Regions from separate parts of the Pseudomonas sp. VD-NE ins genome, predicted to be linked through region 1. Evidence: predicted binding sites of a transcription regulator. Region 1 holds the regulator's gene; each other region holds the start of a gene.
The links. Region 1 encodes FliA, which starts transcription of late flagellar genes. Its sites were predicted from a motif close to CTAAAGTTTNNNNNNNNNNNGCCGNTAA; they were not measured.

Region 1 (4,100 bases):
GGACAGTTTCCGTATCGGTGCGCAGGAACAACTGAAGACGCTGGGCCGCATTCTCAATGTGCCAGTGACTCACGTCGATCCGGGTCAATCGCTGGTGCAAGCGCTGGATCCACTGCTGCGCAAACGCGTGGTTTTGATCGATACTGCCGGCCTGCAAGCCAGCGATCCGGCCCTGCGCATGCAGCTGGAAAGTCTGGCCGGGCGTGGCATTCGCTCAAAAAATTATCTGGTCTTGGCAACCACCAGCCAGAAACAGGTTCTAACCGCCGCTTATCACAGTTACAAGCGTTGCGGGCTAGCCGGCTGCATCCTGACTAAACTGGATGAAACGGCCAGCCTTGGCGAAGTGTTGAGCCTGGCGATCAGTCATGAATTGCCGGTCGCGTACCTGACCGATGGCCCACGGATTCCGGATGATTTGCATCTGCCGCGTCGTCATCAACTGGTCAGCCGCGCCGTCAGCGTGCAAATGCAGGAAGAACCCAGCGAAGAAGCCATGGCTGACATGTTCGCTGATATCTATCACAGCCCGACCAAGCAGGTAGGCTGAGGTATTCATGAACAGTTTTTGTACCTACATCGATGGTCTGCCATGCATTGTTCCGTTTGTGAACGCGCAGCCAGTAATGTGGCCTCCGTCTATGCAAGACAAGGTAAAGAAATAACATGGGCAGCATGCATCCCGTACAGGTGATCGCGGTGACCGGCGGCAAAGGTGGCGTCGGCAAGACTAACGTGTCAGTGAACTTGTCTCTGGCGCTGGCAGAGCTTGGCCGTCGGGTCATGCTGCTGGACGCCGATCTGGGACTGGCGAACGTCGACGTTTTGTTGGGTCTGACCCCTAAACGCACACTGGCCGACGTGATCGAAGGCCGCTGCGAATTGCGCGACGTGCTGTTGCAAGGCCCCGGTGGCATTCGCATCGTGCCGGCGGCGTCCGGCACACAGAGCATGGTCCACCTGAGCCCGGCGCAACATGCCGGTCTGATTCAGGCGTTCAGCGACATCGGCGACAATCTCGACGTACTGGTGATCGACACCGCTGCGGGTATTGGTGACTCGGTAGTCAGTTTCGTACGCGCCGCGCAAGAAGTGTTGCTGGTGGTCTGCGACGAGCCGACGTCCATTACCGACGCCTACGCGCTGATCAAATTGCTCAACCGCGATTACGGCATGAACCGCTTCCGCGTCCTCGCCAACATGGCGCAGAGCCCGCAGGAAGGGCGCAACCTGTTCGCCAAGTTGACCAAGGTCACGGATCGCTTCCTCGACGTCGCTCTACAATACGTCGGCGCCGTGCCTTACGACGAAAGCGTGCGTAAAGCGGTGCAGAAGCAGCGTGCGGTCTATGAAGCCTTCCCGCGTTCCAAGTGCGCGCTGGCGTTCAAGGCCATCGCGCAGAAGGTCGACACCTGGCCGCTGCCCGCCAACCCGCGCGGCCACCTTGAGTTTTTCGTCGAGCGCCTCGTGCAGCAAACGGCAGGGCCCGTGCTATGACCGCAAGCGGTATGAACTACTACAAGAAGTCGGCACGTGACGCGCAGTACGAACTGATCGAGCGTTACGCGCCACTGGTCAAACGCATTGCCTACCACTTGCTGGCACGCTTGCCGGCGAGTGTGCAGGTTGAAGATTTGATCCAGGCCGGGATGATCGGTCTGCTCGAAGTCTCGACCAAATATGACGCCAGCAAAGGCGCCAGTTTCGAAACGTACGCGGGCATTCGAATCCGCGGCGCGATGCTCGACGAAGTGCGCAAAGGGGACTGGGCGCCACGCTCGGTTCACCGCAATACCCGGATGGTCAGCGACGCGATTCGCTCAATTGAAGCTAAAACCGGCCGTGATGCTAAAGATCACGAGGTTGCGGCCGAACTCCAATTGAGTCTCGACGATTACTACGGGATTTTGAATGACACCTTGGGCAGCCGCCTGTTCAGTTTCGACGACCTGCTGCAGGACGGCGAACACGAAGGGCTGCACGAGGATGGCGCGAGTGCTCATCTTGAGCCGTCACGCGATCTGGAAGATGAACGTTTCCAGGCAGCGCTGGCGGACGCGATTGCCAATTTGCCGGAGCGTGAGCGACTGGTGTTGGCGCTGTACTACGACGAAGAGCTGAACCTCAAGGAGATCGGTGAAGTCCTTGGCGTCAGTGAATCGCGGGTCAGCCAGTTACACAGCCAGTGCGCGGCCCGTTTGCGGGGGCGTTTGGGGGAGTGGCGAGCGCGCTGAAGGCAGTGTGGGGACACTGCGAACGAGGCTGGTGCGGTGATGAACGGCACCGGTCTTGCTCTGTTGTGCTCCAGACAGTCTTCGAGTGCTGCGCCGATTGATTGAAGTGGCGCGTCCAGGTGCTGGGCGCGTTTAAGACTGCTTGGAGGTCGAATTGAACAAAGACATGAAAATCCTCATCGTTGATGACTTCTCAACGATGCGGCGGATCATCAAGAACCTGCTGCGTGATCTTGGGTTCACCAACACCGTCGAGGCTGACGATGGCGTGACTGCCATTCCAGTGCTCAACAGCGGAAGCATCGACTTTCTGGTAACAGACTGGAACATGCCGGGCATGACCGGTATCGACCTGCTGCGCCACGTGCGTGCCGATGAAAAACTCAAGCACCTGCCAGTGCTGATGGTGACTGCAGAAGCCAAGCGCGAGCAGATCATTGAAGCCGCTCAGGCCGGTGTAAACGGCTACGTAGTCAAACCTTTCACGGCTCAGGCGTTGAAAGACAAAATCGAGAAGATTTTCGAACGCATCGGCTGATGAACGCGCGGGGGAGCTATGGAGCATAACGAATCTTCACAGGGCGATTTCGAGTCGACCCTGAAAAAACACGCGGTCGAACTGGTCGAAAGCCTTGAAAAAGGCAGGTTCGGCGACGCTGTGCAACTGATCCATGAGCTCAATCAGACCCGTGACCGTGGCCTGTACCAGGAAGTGGGCAAGCTCACACGTGAATTGCACAGTGCGATCGTCAACTTCCAGATCGATCCGAACATGCCGCAGGCCGAGGAAGTGTCGCAAATCACCGACGCCACCGAACGCCTGGGCTATGTGGTCAAGCTGACAGAGGCCGCGGCCAACCGCACCATGGATCTGGTGGAAAGCGCCACGCCGGTGGTCAATGGTCTGGCTGACGAAGCCCAGACGTTGAGCGCCGATTGGGGCCGCTTCATGCGTCGCGAGGTCGGGGCTGAAGAGTTCCGTGAACTGGCGCGCCGGGTCGACGGTTTTCTGTCACGCAGCAGCACGGACAACCGTGCGGTGTCGAGCAATCTCAACGACATCCTGCTGGCCCAGGATTACCAGGACCTCACCGGTCAGGTGATCAAGCGTGTGACCCAACTGGTCACCGAAGTCGAAAGCAATTTGCTCAAACTCGTGCTCATGGCCAGTCAGGTCGACCGCTTTGCGGGCATCGAACATGACCGCGCCGCGATGCTTGCAGAAAAAGATCCACAAAAACATCTCTCGCAGGGTGAAGGTCCGCAGATTCATGCCGATAAACGAGAAGACGTTGTGTCCGGTCAGGACGATGTGGACGATTTGTTATCCAGCCTCGGGTTCTAGAGTTTTGGAATTTTAGGTTTTTTGGGTTTTTAGACCTGTAGGAGCACCCCATTAATGAGCTTCGGCGCCGATGAAGAGATCCTTCAGGATTTCCTGGTTGAGGCCGGCGAGATTCTTGAGCAACTGTCCGAACAACTGGTCGAGCTGGAAAGCCGTCCGGATGACGCAGATCTGCTCAACGCAATTTTTCGCGGTTTCCACACTGTAAAAGGGGGCGCCGGCTTCCTTCAGCTCAATGAGCTGGTGGAGTGCTGTCACATCGCCGAAAACGTGTTCGACATCCTGCGCAAGGGTGAACGTCGCGTTGATGCAGAACTGATGGACGTTGTCCTCGAAGCGCTGGACGCGGTGAACAGCATGTTCACTGAGGTTCGTGAGCGTGCGCCGATCACCGCGGCCACCCCGGAACTGCTGGCCGCCCTGGCGCGTCTGGCCGAACCGCAATCGGCGGACACAGCCCCGGCTTCGCCAGTGGCCGAGATGATCGAAGAACTGGTCGTCGAAGGCGACGCGTCGGGCGA
Region 2 (4,100 bases), 1.5 Mb from region 1:
ACGGCCCAGCCACCAGTTGACCAGCGAGCCGAGTACATTGCCCAGCGTCGCCACCGCAAGCAGGCCCCACAACCAGTAGCGTTCGCTGACGATCAAACCGACCAGCAATGCCTCGGACTGTAATGGCAGCAGGGTGGCTGCACCGAATGCGGCAAAGAACAGCCCGAAGTAAGCGGCGCCGATCAATGGGCCGGGTAGTCCGCCACGACCACATCAGCGCCGTCCTTTTTCAGGCCGATGATCTGATAAGCATCGCTCATGCCGTCCATTTCCATGCCCGGCGAACCCATCGGCATACCCGGTGCGGCGACGCCGAGCAGGTCGTCGCGCTTGCTCAGGGCCAGCACTTGCTCTGCGGGTACATGGCCTTCGACGAATTTGCCGTTGATGATCGCGGTGTGGCACGACGCCAGACGCGGCGGCACGCCATGTTGTTGCTTGAAGCTGCTCATGTCGCTTTCGACGTGATCTTCGACTTTGAAACCGTTGGCTTCGAGGTGGCTGATCCATTTTTTGCAGCAACCGCAATTGGCGTCGCGGTGCACTTCGATCGGGATCAGGTCGGCGGCCTGGGCCAGGGAAGAGATGAACAGGGCGCTCAGGGCGACCAGACGCAAGTGGGTTCGCATAACGGATTCTCGGCTTGGCTGACGATCAGGAAAAAACGCATTTTGACCGGTTTTTCCTGCTCGGCATCAACGCAATGTTTCCAGTTGTTGCAAGGCAGGCTGCCAGGATGATCGTAGATCAAGGCTGACAGGTTGCTGAGCGTGAGATGACAAGGTCGTCAGGTAACAATTGTTTGGACCCCGTCGACTCCTGTGGGAGCGGGCTTGCCCGCGATGGCGGCAGGTCAGTCAATGAGGTTGTGTCTGACCGGGCCCCATCGCTGGCAAGCCAGCTCCCACAGGGTTATGTGACAGGCAGAAATGCCTGAACGGATCAGCGGACTTTGAAACGCCCCATGATCGCGCTCACCCGGCTGTTGGCCTCCAGTAACTGGTGGGTGTTGAGCTCGCTGGCTTTACCGCTCTGCACCAGTTCATCGACCATGTGGCGGATTTGCACCATGCTGCGGTTGATCTCTTCGGTCACGGCGCTTTGCTGTTCGGCGGCGGTGGCGATCTGGGTGCTGAGGCTGTTGATGTGGCTGACCGAACCGGCCATTTCATCCAGACCGGAGTTGACCCGCGCGGTGGCGTCAGCGGCAGACTGGCAACTGGCCTGGGTGTTTTCCATGGCACTGACCGACGAGCTCACGCCTTGGGTCAGGCGGGCCAACATCTCGTTGATTTCCGACGTGCTGGCCTGGGTACGCGCGGCGAGGGCGCGGACTTCATCGGCAACCACGGCAAAACCGCGCCCCTGTTCACCGGCGCGTGCCGCTTCGATGGCCGCGTTGAGCGCCAACAGGTTGGTCTGCCCGGCAATCGCGCCGATCACGCCGAGAATTTCGGTGATGCGCTGGGCGTCCTGCTGCATGTTTTCGACTTTGTGCGTGGCACTGGCCACTTCATCGATCAGCGCCACCACGCTGTTGGTCGCTTCGCCCACCACCACGCGGGAACGGTCGGCGTTTTCGTTGGCGCGCTGGGTGAACGCAGCGGTTTCGGCGGCATTCTGCGCGACACTTTCTGCCGTGGAACTCATCTCGGTGATGGCGGTAACGGTCTGATCGGTTTCCGAGGCGTGACGCAGCAGGATCTGGCTGGTGTGTGCCGAGGTGCGTTGCAGGTTGTCGAGGCTGGAGGCCATGGCGCCGGTGGCTTGGGTGACTTCGCCGATCATGTTCTGCAGATAGGCAATAAAGGTGTTCACCGAGTGGCCGATGGCGCCAAGTTCATCTTCGGCGCGAATGGTGATGCGGCGGGTCAGGTCGGCATCGCCGCTGGACAGCAAGTCGATGTTGGCTTTCAACGCTTTCATACGCTGTACCAATTGGCGAATCGCGTAGACCTGCAACAGCACCAGCAGGATCACCAGCGGAATCTGCAACAGGCTCAAGGTGCTGAGGACGTCATCACGCTGGGCGGTGAGCATTTTCGTCGGCAGGGCGCTGGCGAGGAACCACGGCGTGCCTTCAATCGGGCGCATGAAGAAGGTGCTGGCTTCACCGTTGTTGTCGAACTCGATGCGCTGCGCCTGATCGCGGTTCTGCAACCCGGCTTTTATCTGGCTGGCGAAGGTCGACGTGCCGGCCAGTTCGCTGATGTTTTTCAGCACGATCGGGCCACTGATGCGCGAACTGTTACTGATGATCTTGCCGTCGGCTTCGATGATCAGCATCTCGGCGTTGAGGTCTTTTTCCTTGCGCGCCACCAGATCGTTGAAGAAACCGAGGGTCACGTCGATGGTCGACACGCCCCAGGCGCTGCCGTTTTTCTGGATGGCCATGGCGCAGTTGGTGCGCGGCTCGGCACTGGCATCATCTTTATACGCTGCCGCCCACGCGCATTGGCCGCGCGGTGTGGCCATGCCGCCCTTGTACCAGCTCTGGTCGTAATAGTTGGGGGCTGCGTCGCTGTTCCAGAACGTGTTCACGGCCAGTTTGCCCGACGCGTCGCGGTGCCAGAACGTACTGAATTTGTTGCGCCCGGCTTCACGTTGCCCCGGCAGCGGCCAGATCCCGCCGCCGAACACCTTCAACTCGCCGTACTGATCAACCAGGCCAGGCAGCACCGTGTCGATGGCGGCGCTGTCGAGCAGCGGGATGGTCTGGGTGATGCTGCGCTGTTGCGCCTGCACTTTGTTCAACTCGCCCTGAATCTGCTCGGCCACTTCGGCGATGCGGTTGAGGACTACCTGTTCTTCGGTATGCCGCAGTTTGGGGGCGACCAGTTGGCTGATGCCGACCACGGTCAACACCGACAGCAGCAGGATGAACAGAACCAGAAACAGCGTGTAGCGAGCCTGAATAGTGCGGAATGCGGGCATGGAGACCGGTCCTTGAGCTGCGTTTCTTATTAGGGGGGCAGGGGCAAAACAGTGCGGGTGTCCACAGGGTATCGTCGTTGCATCGGGAAGCTTTAGGTACATACGTCCTAAATAACCTGAGTACCGATGACCGGTTGGTATCAGCTTCGATACATGGGCCGAGTTAAGCCTGGGGATTGAATGAAAAGGGTCATTTTCATTTCAGTACCATGACAGCTCTGGGCCAGGCTTCTCGGGAGGTTCTGCTTTTGTATCGAGAATGTACAAGAATTGTAAAAAAGTGCAGAAAGGGGTTGGTGCCATCAGTTAGCCCGCTGATACTCGCGGCCATTAATGCCGTTCACACGGACATTTTCATGGTCATTTTACAGGGAGTCTCTTCATGACGATCGGTATTGTCGGCGGCTGGCAGGCCAAGGCGGGCGTTCTGGTACGCGACACCGGCGCAAAGAAACAAGTGTCACAGAGCCTCAAGGTGCAGCAGATGCTCACCATGGTCGGTACCAACCCCACCGCGCTGAATACCGCCGAGATGGACAAGCAGGGCATGCGCAAGGCCATCAAGGGCTTTGATCCTGCGAATGTTTCGGTAAAACAATTGGGCAATCTGAGCGAGATGCTGCGCAGCCGTGGGCTGATTTCCGAGATCACCTCGTTTACGTTGAAGAACGCCGGTGACAAGTTCGACCGCTTTGGCGTGACCAAGGATATTGATGCCAAATTCAACGCCCTGGAGTATTTCGCGACCCAACTCGATGCCATTCAGAACAATGGCCTCAATGGCAACGCCTACGGCAAGAGCCTGATTCCCGAGTTCAAGAAAGCGATCTATGTCTTGCAGAACCTCAAGACCTACGGTGACGGCAACGCGCCGAAACCGGTCGACGAGGGCGTCAAAGCCAAGGCGTGAGACCGATTGCTGTAGCCCGCTCAACGCTTGAGCGGGCTACAGCGGTTCGCGCGCTGTGGGTCATCAAGGCAGCGGCGATGCCTCTGCGTGCACTGCAAAGGGCAGTTGCGCCTGATCATGCAAGCGCTGGATGTGTGGGCAATGCAGTTCCAGTGAGCGCGAGCGATAGCCCCGATGAAACAGTGCCAGCCATCCCGCGCCGCGATCATTCGGGGCAATCCCGGTGAAGATAAAGCCCAACGCCGACAGGCTGACC
Region 3 (4,100 bases), 1.3 Mb from region 1:
GCGGCATTCGGCAATGCAGCCGGCCAGGCGCGACAGCAGGTGATGAGGCAGCAGGTACTGGCTGAGGATAAACAGACGCTCTTTCATTAGTTGTCCTTAAAAACCTTGAATCTCGACAGGCGTGTCAGGGTGGTTACCCCATTCGCCCCAGGAACCGGCGTAGCCCTTGACCCGCGGATAACCGAGGGACTTGGCCACCAGATAAGTGAAGCCCGACCGGTGGTGGGTCTGGCAGTGGGTAATGATTTCTTTGTCCTTGGTGATCCCCAGGTCTTCGAGGATCTGCGGCATGTCCGTGCGAATGCGCAGCTGACGAGCCTTGTCCATGCCCGCCGTCCATTCGAAATTGACCGCGCCGGGGATGTGCCCGGCCTTGGCGGCCAGTACTTTCTCGCCGGAGTATTCCAGCGGCCCGCGCGCATCCCAGATCGCCAGATCGGCGGCGCCAAGACGACTTTGCAGGTATTCGCGGGTTGCCGTCGGCTCTTCGTGCAGAATCAGCGGCAGCGGGCCACCGACGACCGCCGGCACTTGAATCGACATCGGCATGCCATCTGCCAGCCAGGCTGGCAGACCACCGTCTATATAGTGGTATTTGTCGTGACCGATCACGTCGAGCAGCCAGATGAAACGTCCGGCCCAGCCGCCACCTTCGTCGTCATACACCACGTAGACCGCGTCTTTGCGATGGCCCAGCTCACCGAACAACGCTTCCAGATCGGCTTTCGCCGGCAGCAGCCCCGGCGCCGGCGGCTGGCCAAGCTGCGTGCGTTTCGGGTCGACAAAGCGTGCGCCGGGGAGATGACCTTCGGTATAGCGGGCAGCGCTGGTCAGATCCACCAGAATCAGTTCAGGGGAATCGAGGCGCGGGAGCAGGTCGCTCGGCTCGATGACGAGCGGCAAGCCAGAGAAGTCAGACATGTGAGGTCTCCAGGGCACAAAGGGGGGGATTGTAGCGCAGCCTCATCGGCCACGGCTGCTAAAGCTGTGCAGGGCTTTTTCGATGCACTGCGCGGTTTTGCCAAAGGCTTGCACGGTGATGTCGGCGAACGGCCCGCCGCCCTGATCGGCGACGACAATCATGATCACCCGGCCGTTATTGACCAGTGAGCGCAGGAACAGATGCTCGCCACGAAACAGTGTGCGCAGGCCCAGTGGCAGCAGCGCGGAGAATTGTGCGTTGTTGTCCGGGGTAATCCGCACTTGCGCCTGTTGCGCCAGCAGCCGTTGCAACACGCTGCTCTGGCTGACGACAAAATTCAGCGCCGCCGCTTCTTTCGGCAGCCCGGCGGTTTGATTCACGCGCAGATTCGACTGCGTACGGTCGGCCATCAGGATCATCACCCGGCGCATGCCGCTGGCGACCAGCGCATCACGGGCGGCGACGGTCAGGCTCATCGCATTAGTGAAGCGGCTGGGCTCGGCGAGCAGTTCGGCGCATTGCTTGCGCCACTGGCCCAGGTCTTCAGCGCTTGGCGCGGCGGCGGGCAACATGCCGGCCGGCAAACGACGGGTGCCCCACGGCCACAGCAATGAAACCGCCGGGTGCCACAAATCGGGCATCGCATGCTGACGCGCACTGTTGGCGGCCTGCTGGTGCAACTGTTGTTGCACCTCGTCCATGGAAATTTGCAGATAAAGGCTGGTGAGGTACTGCCAGCGTTCGCTGTGCGGACTGTCCCAGGCCTGTTGTGCCGACAGCGCCAGACCGTTGGCCAGCAACACGGTGTTGGCCGGCTGGTTGAGCCAGCGGCGCAGGGTCGGATCGTCGTCGAGGCGATTCTGCTGGCGCAACGGATGTTCGCTGTCGCGGGCGATGCGCAGCACTTTGACCAGTTCGCGTTGCTCACTGAGCAGCAGTTTATAGCCCTGCTGCACCCAGATCGGCAGATGCCAGGCCTGCACCAGTGCCTCGGCGATTTTCAGCAGGCGTACGCCGAACAACTGCTGTTCGACCACGCGCGCCGATTCGCCCTTGTGGATAACCCGCAGTTCCCATTCTTCAAGCAGTTGCGGATAGGTCAGCGCCAACGGCCACAACGGTGACAGAAACAGCAGGCTACCCCAATGAATGTCCTGCCACAGCCGCGCCAGGCGACTGGCGAAAAAACCGTTGGCCTGTTGCGTCGCGTGCTGGCTGATCATTTGCAGCTGGCGCAGGGCCTTGGGGATTTGCATCTGCGGTTCGGCGGGCAGACGCGCCAGCAGTTCTTCGGTGCGGGCAAGGCCGAGTCGATTGATCGCCACCTCGAGATTTTCCGCTGGCGTGGCCATGGTGCCGTGGGTGTGACGATTCGCCTCACGGATGATGCTCAAGGCCAGTGCCGGGCTGTCCTGCATCAGGTCGGCGATGTCGCGCAACGAGCTGCGATTGTCACGGATCGCGCGGCAGACTTTGTCGTGAGCCTCTTGCGGCACGGGCAGTCGCACGCCATCGAGCAACTTTACCCAGCCGTCGAGGGTGGTCGGTTTTGCGTGTGGGACGTTCGTTTCATTAGCCATGTCTGGACGGGATCTTCACTGACTGTAGACGCGCCCGGCATGGGCTAAATTGGCTTTTCGCCTGAACTGGCTATAGTCTGGCGCAGTTTTGCCGATAAGTAGAAGAAGAGATTTTTTAACTTCCGAATATGACCTTGAACCCGACTTAAGTAAGTACTTTCTACCTATGGCTAAAATTATCGGCATCATCGTCGTATTCGCGAGCGTGCTCGGCGGATACGTGCTCTCCCACGGCAAGATTGCCGCCCTGATCCAGCCTTTCGAGGTGATGATCATCGGTGGTGCTGCACTCGGTGCATTCCTCCAGGCCAACCCCGGCTACATGACGATGCACGTGCTCAAGAAATCCCTGAGCATGTTCAGTTCGCGCTTCAGCCACACTTTCTATCTGGAAGTGCTCGGGCTGATCTACGAGATCCTCAACAAGAGCCGCCGCGAAGGCATGATGGCCATCGAAGGCGACATCGAAGATGCCGCTGCGAGCCCGATCTTCGCCAAGTACCCGGCAGTGCTCAAAGACGAGCGCATGACCGCGTTCATCTGCGATTACCTGCGCATCATGTCTTCCGGCAACATGGCCCCGCACGAGCTGGAAGGCTTGTTCGACATGGAGCTGTACAGCCTCAAGGAAGACCTCGAGCATCCATCCCACGCGGTGAACGGCATCGCCGACGCCATGCCCGGTTTCGGTATCGTCGCGGCGGTACTCGGTATCGTGGTGACGATGGCCTCGCTGGGTGAAGGCGATCAGAAGTCGATCGGTCTGCACGTGGGTGCGGCACTTGTGGGTACCTTCTTCGGTATTCTCGCGGCGTACGGTTTCTTCGGTCCGCTGGCCCACTCGCTGGCCCACGATGCCAAGGAAGAACTGAACGTCTACGAAGCCATCAAGGCCTCGCTGGTGGCTTCGGCTTCCGGCATGCCGCCATCGCTGGCGGTCGAGTTCGGTCGCAAGGTGCTGTACCCGGCCCACCGTCCAAGCTTTGCCGAGCTGGAACAAGCTGTTCGCGGTCGCTAAGTCATGGAAAATAATCAGCCGATTATCATCAAGCGCGTCAAGCGCATAGCCGGCGGGCATCACGGCGGGGCGTGGAAAATCGCCTTCGCCGACTTCGCCACGGCGATGATGGCGTTCTTCCTGGTGCTGTGGCTGCTGTCTACCGCCACGCCTGAGCAGAAGATCGCCATCGCCGGTTACTTCAAAGACCCGGTCGGCTTCTCCGAAAGCGGCACGCCGTACATCATCGACCTGGGCGGTACGCCGACCCTGGCCCCGGAAAACACCCTCAACCCGGAAGTGAAATCGCAACCGCAGCCCGACAAGGTCACGGTCGACACCGAACAGGTTGAAGGCATGGCCGAGCAGGTCGAGAAGGAACGTCTGGAACTGCTGCTGCAAGAACTGCAGAACAAGGTCGACGAGAACCCGCAACTGCAGAAATTCAAGGATCAGATTCTCTTCGAAATCACTCCGAATGGCTTGCGCATCCAGATCATGGACGCCGAGAACCGGCCGATGTTCGACTCGGGTTCTGCTCGCCTGAAGCCGTACTTTGAAGACATCCTGCTGGCCATGGCCGACACCATCAAAGCGGTGC
Region 4 (4,100 bases), 3.1 Mb from region 1:
AGGACCCTGTGCAAACGCCGGCCAATCCCGAGCCTGAACCTGCTACTCAGTCAGAGCCTGGGGCAGAAGTCGAACCGGATACCGATAATCCCGCGCCGGATCTCAGCGGCGGCAGACCCTGAACTGAACAAAAACACCGCGCATAAAAAAGGGCAGTCCCGCCAGGGACTGCCCTTTTTATTAGTCGCTGCGAATCACATATCGTCTTTATCGAAACGGCGTGCTTCACGTTGCAACTGATACACGAAACGCTCAACGTTGCGTGCTGCCTGACCACTGATGTTGTGGAAGCGCAGGCCGGCAAAGGTAATGTTGAGTTTTTCTTCGAAGTGCAGATAGCGCAGTTCGACGGAGGTCGGCTGGTTGCCGAACAGCGGCGGGGCGATCAAACGGTCATAGACCTGACCCAATTGCAGACGATCAGTGATATCGCCTTCGAAACGCAGCTTGCAGCCGGTTGCGGAGATATCCAGCAGTTTGCCGTTGATCGGCGCCTTGAGCTTTTCGCCGCCCAGTTCAACGCTGACCAGATCGGTCAGTTTCAGCGCGGCGCGGAAGGCATTGCGGCGCTGGTGGTAAACCACTTCAGTCGGCAGCTCGCCGGTGTAGAAACGGTCACCGTCGGACTCTTCGATATTCAGCGTGCCGGTGCATTCCCAGGCAATGCGCACACCGTCATGAAAACCTTCGACCCTGAACGGCTCACCGGCCTGCAAAAAGCGTTCGCCGTCACGCGGAATCATCTCGTCCAGTGCGATCGAAGCGCTGTCGCGGTCGACTTTGATCAGGTAACTCTGGAAGCGCTGGCTGCGCTCATGAAAGGTGATGATCAGCGGATCGTGGCTTTCTTGCAGCTGGCGCAGGTTGCTGGAGATTTCCAGTGGCGTGGTAAGCACCTTAGGGGGCTGCGGAGCATCATCCGCGCTGAGGGCGTTGGACACGGTTTATCAATCTCCAGACAAAATATGACGACTAGCCAGCATTTTGCCAGCATGTTTCGCGGGTTGATAGAGCTGGCGCATCAACGGCTCATGCCTGGCTGAGCGGACGCGGTGTGGCGGGCTTGGCAAACGTTCCGCTGGCGTTATACAGCGCCGGCGCCTCACCACCGGTGAGGATCTTCAGCTGATTGGCCGTGGCGGCCTGCTGGATCTGGATCGACTGGCCATTTTTGACGTTGGCCGCCTGGCATTGAGCGATCAGATCGGTCAGGGCATCGCCCTGGCTCAGCAACTGATCGCCAATGCTCGACTGGCCAGCCAGTTGCTCAAGACCTGCACGATCAGTCGGCAGGTTGAGGCTGGCGAGGATTTCACTGCGCTTGCGGCCATGCTGTTCAAGCAGAATGATCAATGCCTGTTTGTGCGCCAGAATTTCTTCCAGCAGTGGCATGTCGCGACCGTGCAACGCGAGGGATTCGGTTTGCAGCAACTCCAGCAATTGTTGAGCTGGAGCAAAGTCGTCGTTGATCAATTGCAATAAATTAGTGTCGTGCATGGCTGGCCTTGGGTTTTAAGCGTCCAAAAGCCTGGCGCAGGCAAAGGCCTAGCGCTGGGCTTCGAAGTTGAGCAGTTTGCTGGCTACACGGTTGCTGTCGACTTTATAGCTGCCATCGGCAATCGCGGCTTTCAACTCGGCCACACGGGCTTTGTCGACAGCAGGTTGATCGCGCAGCTTGTCAGTGACCTTCTGCAACTGTTGAGCCTCATTGCTGAGGTGTACCGATTCCCCGCTTTTTGCGGTACTGGCCGGTTCGGCCTGGGTATTCAGCGGCGCGGAGGTGCCGGTTTCGGCGGTTTCCTTGGCGTTGCTGGTACGTGTACTGCCCGTAAGTGACGAGGAGCTGTTCAAACGGCTGAAATCGATGACCATGATAAAAACCTCTGGGAATTTGGACGCTTGCCATGTTTTCGGCCATCCCCTGGAAAACTTTAGGCACATTTACAATGAGCCTTGCATGCGCCGGCGCGTGTCCTGCTGCGGCACAGTTTAGGGAACAGCCGGGGTCAGCGCCAGTTTTCTACATCGCGACTTCCACTTGGCCCGGCGCGGTGACTTGCGCCTTGATGACCCGTTGCGAGTTGAGGTTTTTCACGCGGATCTGCTCTTTCAAACCGCCATTGGCCAGCGCTTCCCCGGGCATGCGCACGGCGAGCGTGCCGCTGCGGGCGGTGATGACCACTTGATCGCCCTTGCGAATGACTTCGGCCTGTTCCAGATGAACCAGGGTAATGACCTGATCGGCTACCGTTGGTCGGGTTAATTTCTGCCCGATCGCTTCGTCTACCGACGTCAGGAAGCCTTGGTTGATCGTGCTCACGTCGCGCTCACGCAGGGTCACGTCCTGTGGTTCGATAATCCCCGCACGTTTCAGCGGTCGGGTGGTGGTCACAATCTCGCGAAACAGGCGGACTTGAGCGGGCACGAACACGGTCCAGGGCGAGGCGCCTTCGCAGCGAACCTTCACGGTAACCCGGCCCAACGGCCGTGCCGGGCTCTCCAAAGTCGCTGTCAATTCCTTGTCGCACATAGGCATGCGCATACGGGGGTCGAGCTGGTTGACTTCGATTTCGTAGCGGCCTTCCGTTTGACTGGTAGCCAGATAGTCTTCTACGGTGAACTCAAGAAAGCCCTGAGTGACGCCGATAAGCATGTCAGGCAAGGTAACCGCATCAGCAATGGCAGGGCTGCCAGCGAAAAAGCAGCAAATGGCGGACGCTACACAAAGCCCTCTGCGGAGGGGAGATGTCAGGCGTCGAAAAAATGTCGTTTGAGCGTTCATACGAGTTAAAAAGCAAGCGCCGTGCCGTTTAGCAATGAATGTGCGTCGCAACAACACTTGGCGTTGGTGTAGGAGTCTGGGCATGGCTGGTGTAATGGATTCGGTGAACCAGCGCACGCAACTGGTAGGGCAGAATCGCCTGGAGCTGTTGTTGTTCCGTCTCGACGGTCAGCAGCTCTATGGAATCAACGTGTTCAAGGTGCGGGAAGTGTTGCAGTGCCCGTCGCTGACGTTGATGCCCAAGTCCAGTCCTGTCGTGTGCGGGGTGGCAAATATCCGGGGGGCGACCATTCCGATCCTTGATCTGGCAATGGCCACCGGTTCTGGAGCGTTGAAGGACAAGAACAACCCGTTTGTGATCATCACGGAGTACAACACCAAGACCCAGGGTTTCCTGGTCCGCTCGGTGGAGCGCATCGTCAACATGAACTGGGAAGAGATTCATCCACCGCCCAAGGGCACGGGTCGCGATCATTACCTGACCGCTGTGACTCGGGTGGACAATCAGTTAGTCGAAATCATCGACGTCGAGAAAGTGCTGGCGGAAGTTGCGCCGACACCGGAAGCGATTTCGGTGGGCGTGGTCGATGTCGAGACCCAGACCAAGGCACTGTCGTTGCGTGTCTTGACGGTCGATGACTCATCGGTAGCGCGCAAGCAGGTCACACGTTGCCTGCAGACGATTGGCGTCGAAGTGATCGCGCTGAACGACGGCAAGCAAGCGCTGGATTACCTGCGCAAGCTGGTCGACGAAGGCAAAAAGCCGGAAGAAGAGTTTCTGATGATGATCTCCGACATCGAGATGCCGGAGATGGACGGATACACTTTGACGGCCGAGATTCGCGCTGACCCGCGCATGCAAAAGCTTCATATCATCCTGCATACTTCGTTGTCCGGGGTATTCAATCAGGCGATGGTCAAGAAAGTCGGTGCTGATGACTTTCTGGCCAAATTCCGTCCTGATGACCTGGCATCCCGGGTAGTCGACCGGATCAAAGCAGCAGATATCAGCTAGGGGCGTTTTGTCCCTGGCGGTCAACACGATTTAAGAGGCGGCATCATTGTCTACGGGTAATTTGGATTTCGAACAGTTCCGGGTCTTCCTGGAAAAAGCCTGTGGCATTTTGCTCGGTGAAAACAAGCAGTACCTGGTCTCGAGCCGTCTCAACAAACTGATGGAGCAGCAAGGCATCAAATCCCTGGGTGAGCTGGTTCAGCGCATCCAGACCCAGCCGCGCAGCGGTTTGCGCGAGCAGGTGGTCGATGCCATGACGACCAACGAAACCCTGTGGTTTCGTGACACCTATCCGTTTGAAGT

Region 2: RMV17_RS14915 (methyl-accepting chemotaxis protein) is a predicted target of FliA. The motif match lies at 3,003-3,030, and genes of this name have one in related genera.
Region 3: motA (flagellar motor stator protein MotA) is a predicted target of FliA. The motif match lies at 2,573-2,600, and genes of this name have one in related genera.
Region 4: flgM (flagellar biosynthesis anti-sigma factor FlgM) is a predicted target of FliA. The motif match lies at 1,908-1,935, and genes of this name have one in related genera.

The regions. Positions count from the first base shown of each region.
Region 1 is NZ_CP134772.1:1,831,187-1,835,286, forward strand. Features, by position in the region: gene flhF (flagellar biosynthesis protein FlhF) at 1-550, shown strand, start outside; gene fleN (flagellar synthesis regulator FleN) at 667-1,497, shown strand; gene fliA (RNA polymerase sigma factor FliA) at 1,494-2,234, shown strand; gene RMV17_RS08055 (chemotaxis response regulator CheY) at 2,401-2,772, shown strand; gene RMV17_RS08060 (protein phosphatase CheZ) at 2,791-3,579, shown strand; gene RMV17_RS08065 (chemotaxis protein CheA) at 3,634-4,100, shown strand, end outside.
Region 2 is NZ_CP134772.1:3,375,192-3,379,291, reverse strand. Features, by position in the region: gene RMV17_RS14925 (YqaA family protein) at 1-183, opposite strand, end outside; gene RMV17_RS14920 (DUF411 domain-containing protein) at 183-629, opposite strand; gene RMV17_RS14915 (methyl-accepting chemotaxis protein) at 943-2,934, opposite strand; gene RMV17_RS14910 (hypothetical protein) at 3,317-3,844, shown strand; gene RMV17_RS14905 (GNAT family N-acetyltransferase) at 3,908-4,100, opposite strand, start outside.
Region 3 is NZ_CP134772.1:566,270-570,369, forward strand. Features, by position in the region: gene asd (archaetidylserine decarboxylase) at 1-87, opposite strand, end outside; gene rhdA (thiosulfate sulfurtransferase) at 97-921, opposite strand; gene RMV17_RS02415 (HDOD domain-containing protein) at 964-2,502, opposite strand; gene motA (flagellar motor stator protein MotA) at 2,669-3,520, shown strand; gene motB (flagellar motor protein MotB) at 3,524-4,100, shown strand, end outside.
Region 4 is NZ_CP134772.1:4,955,842-4,959,941, reverse strand. Features, by position in the region: gene RMV17_RS22125 (MFS transporter) at 1-122, shown strand, start outside; gene RMV17_RS22120 (flagellar regulator YcgR PilZN domain-containing protein) at 195-941, opposite strand; gene RMV17_RS22115 (flagellar protein FlgN) at 1,030-1,497, opposite strand; gene flgM (flagellar biosynthesis anti-sigma factor FlgM) at 1,546-1,872, opposite strand; gene flgA (flagellar basal body P-ring formation chaperone FlgA) at 2,021-2,782, opposite strand; gene RMV17_RS22100 (chemotaxis protein CheV) at 2,865-3,797, shown strand; gene cheR (protein-glutamate O-methyltransferase CheR) at 3,844-4,100, shown strand, end outside.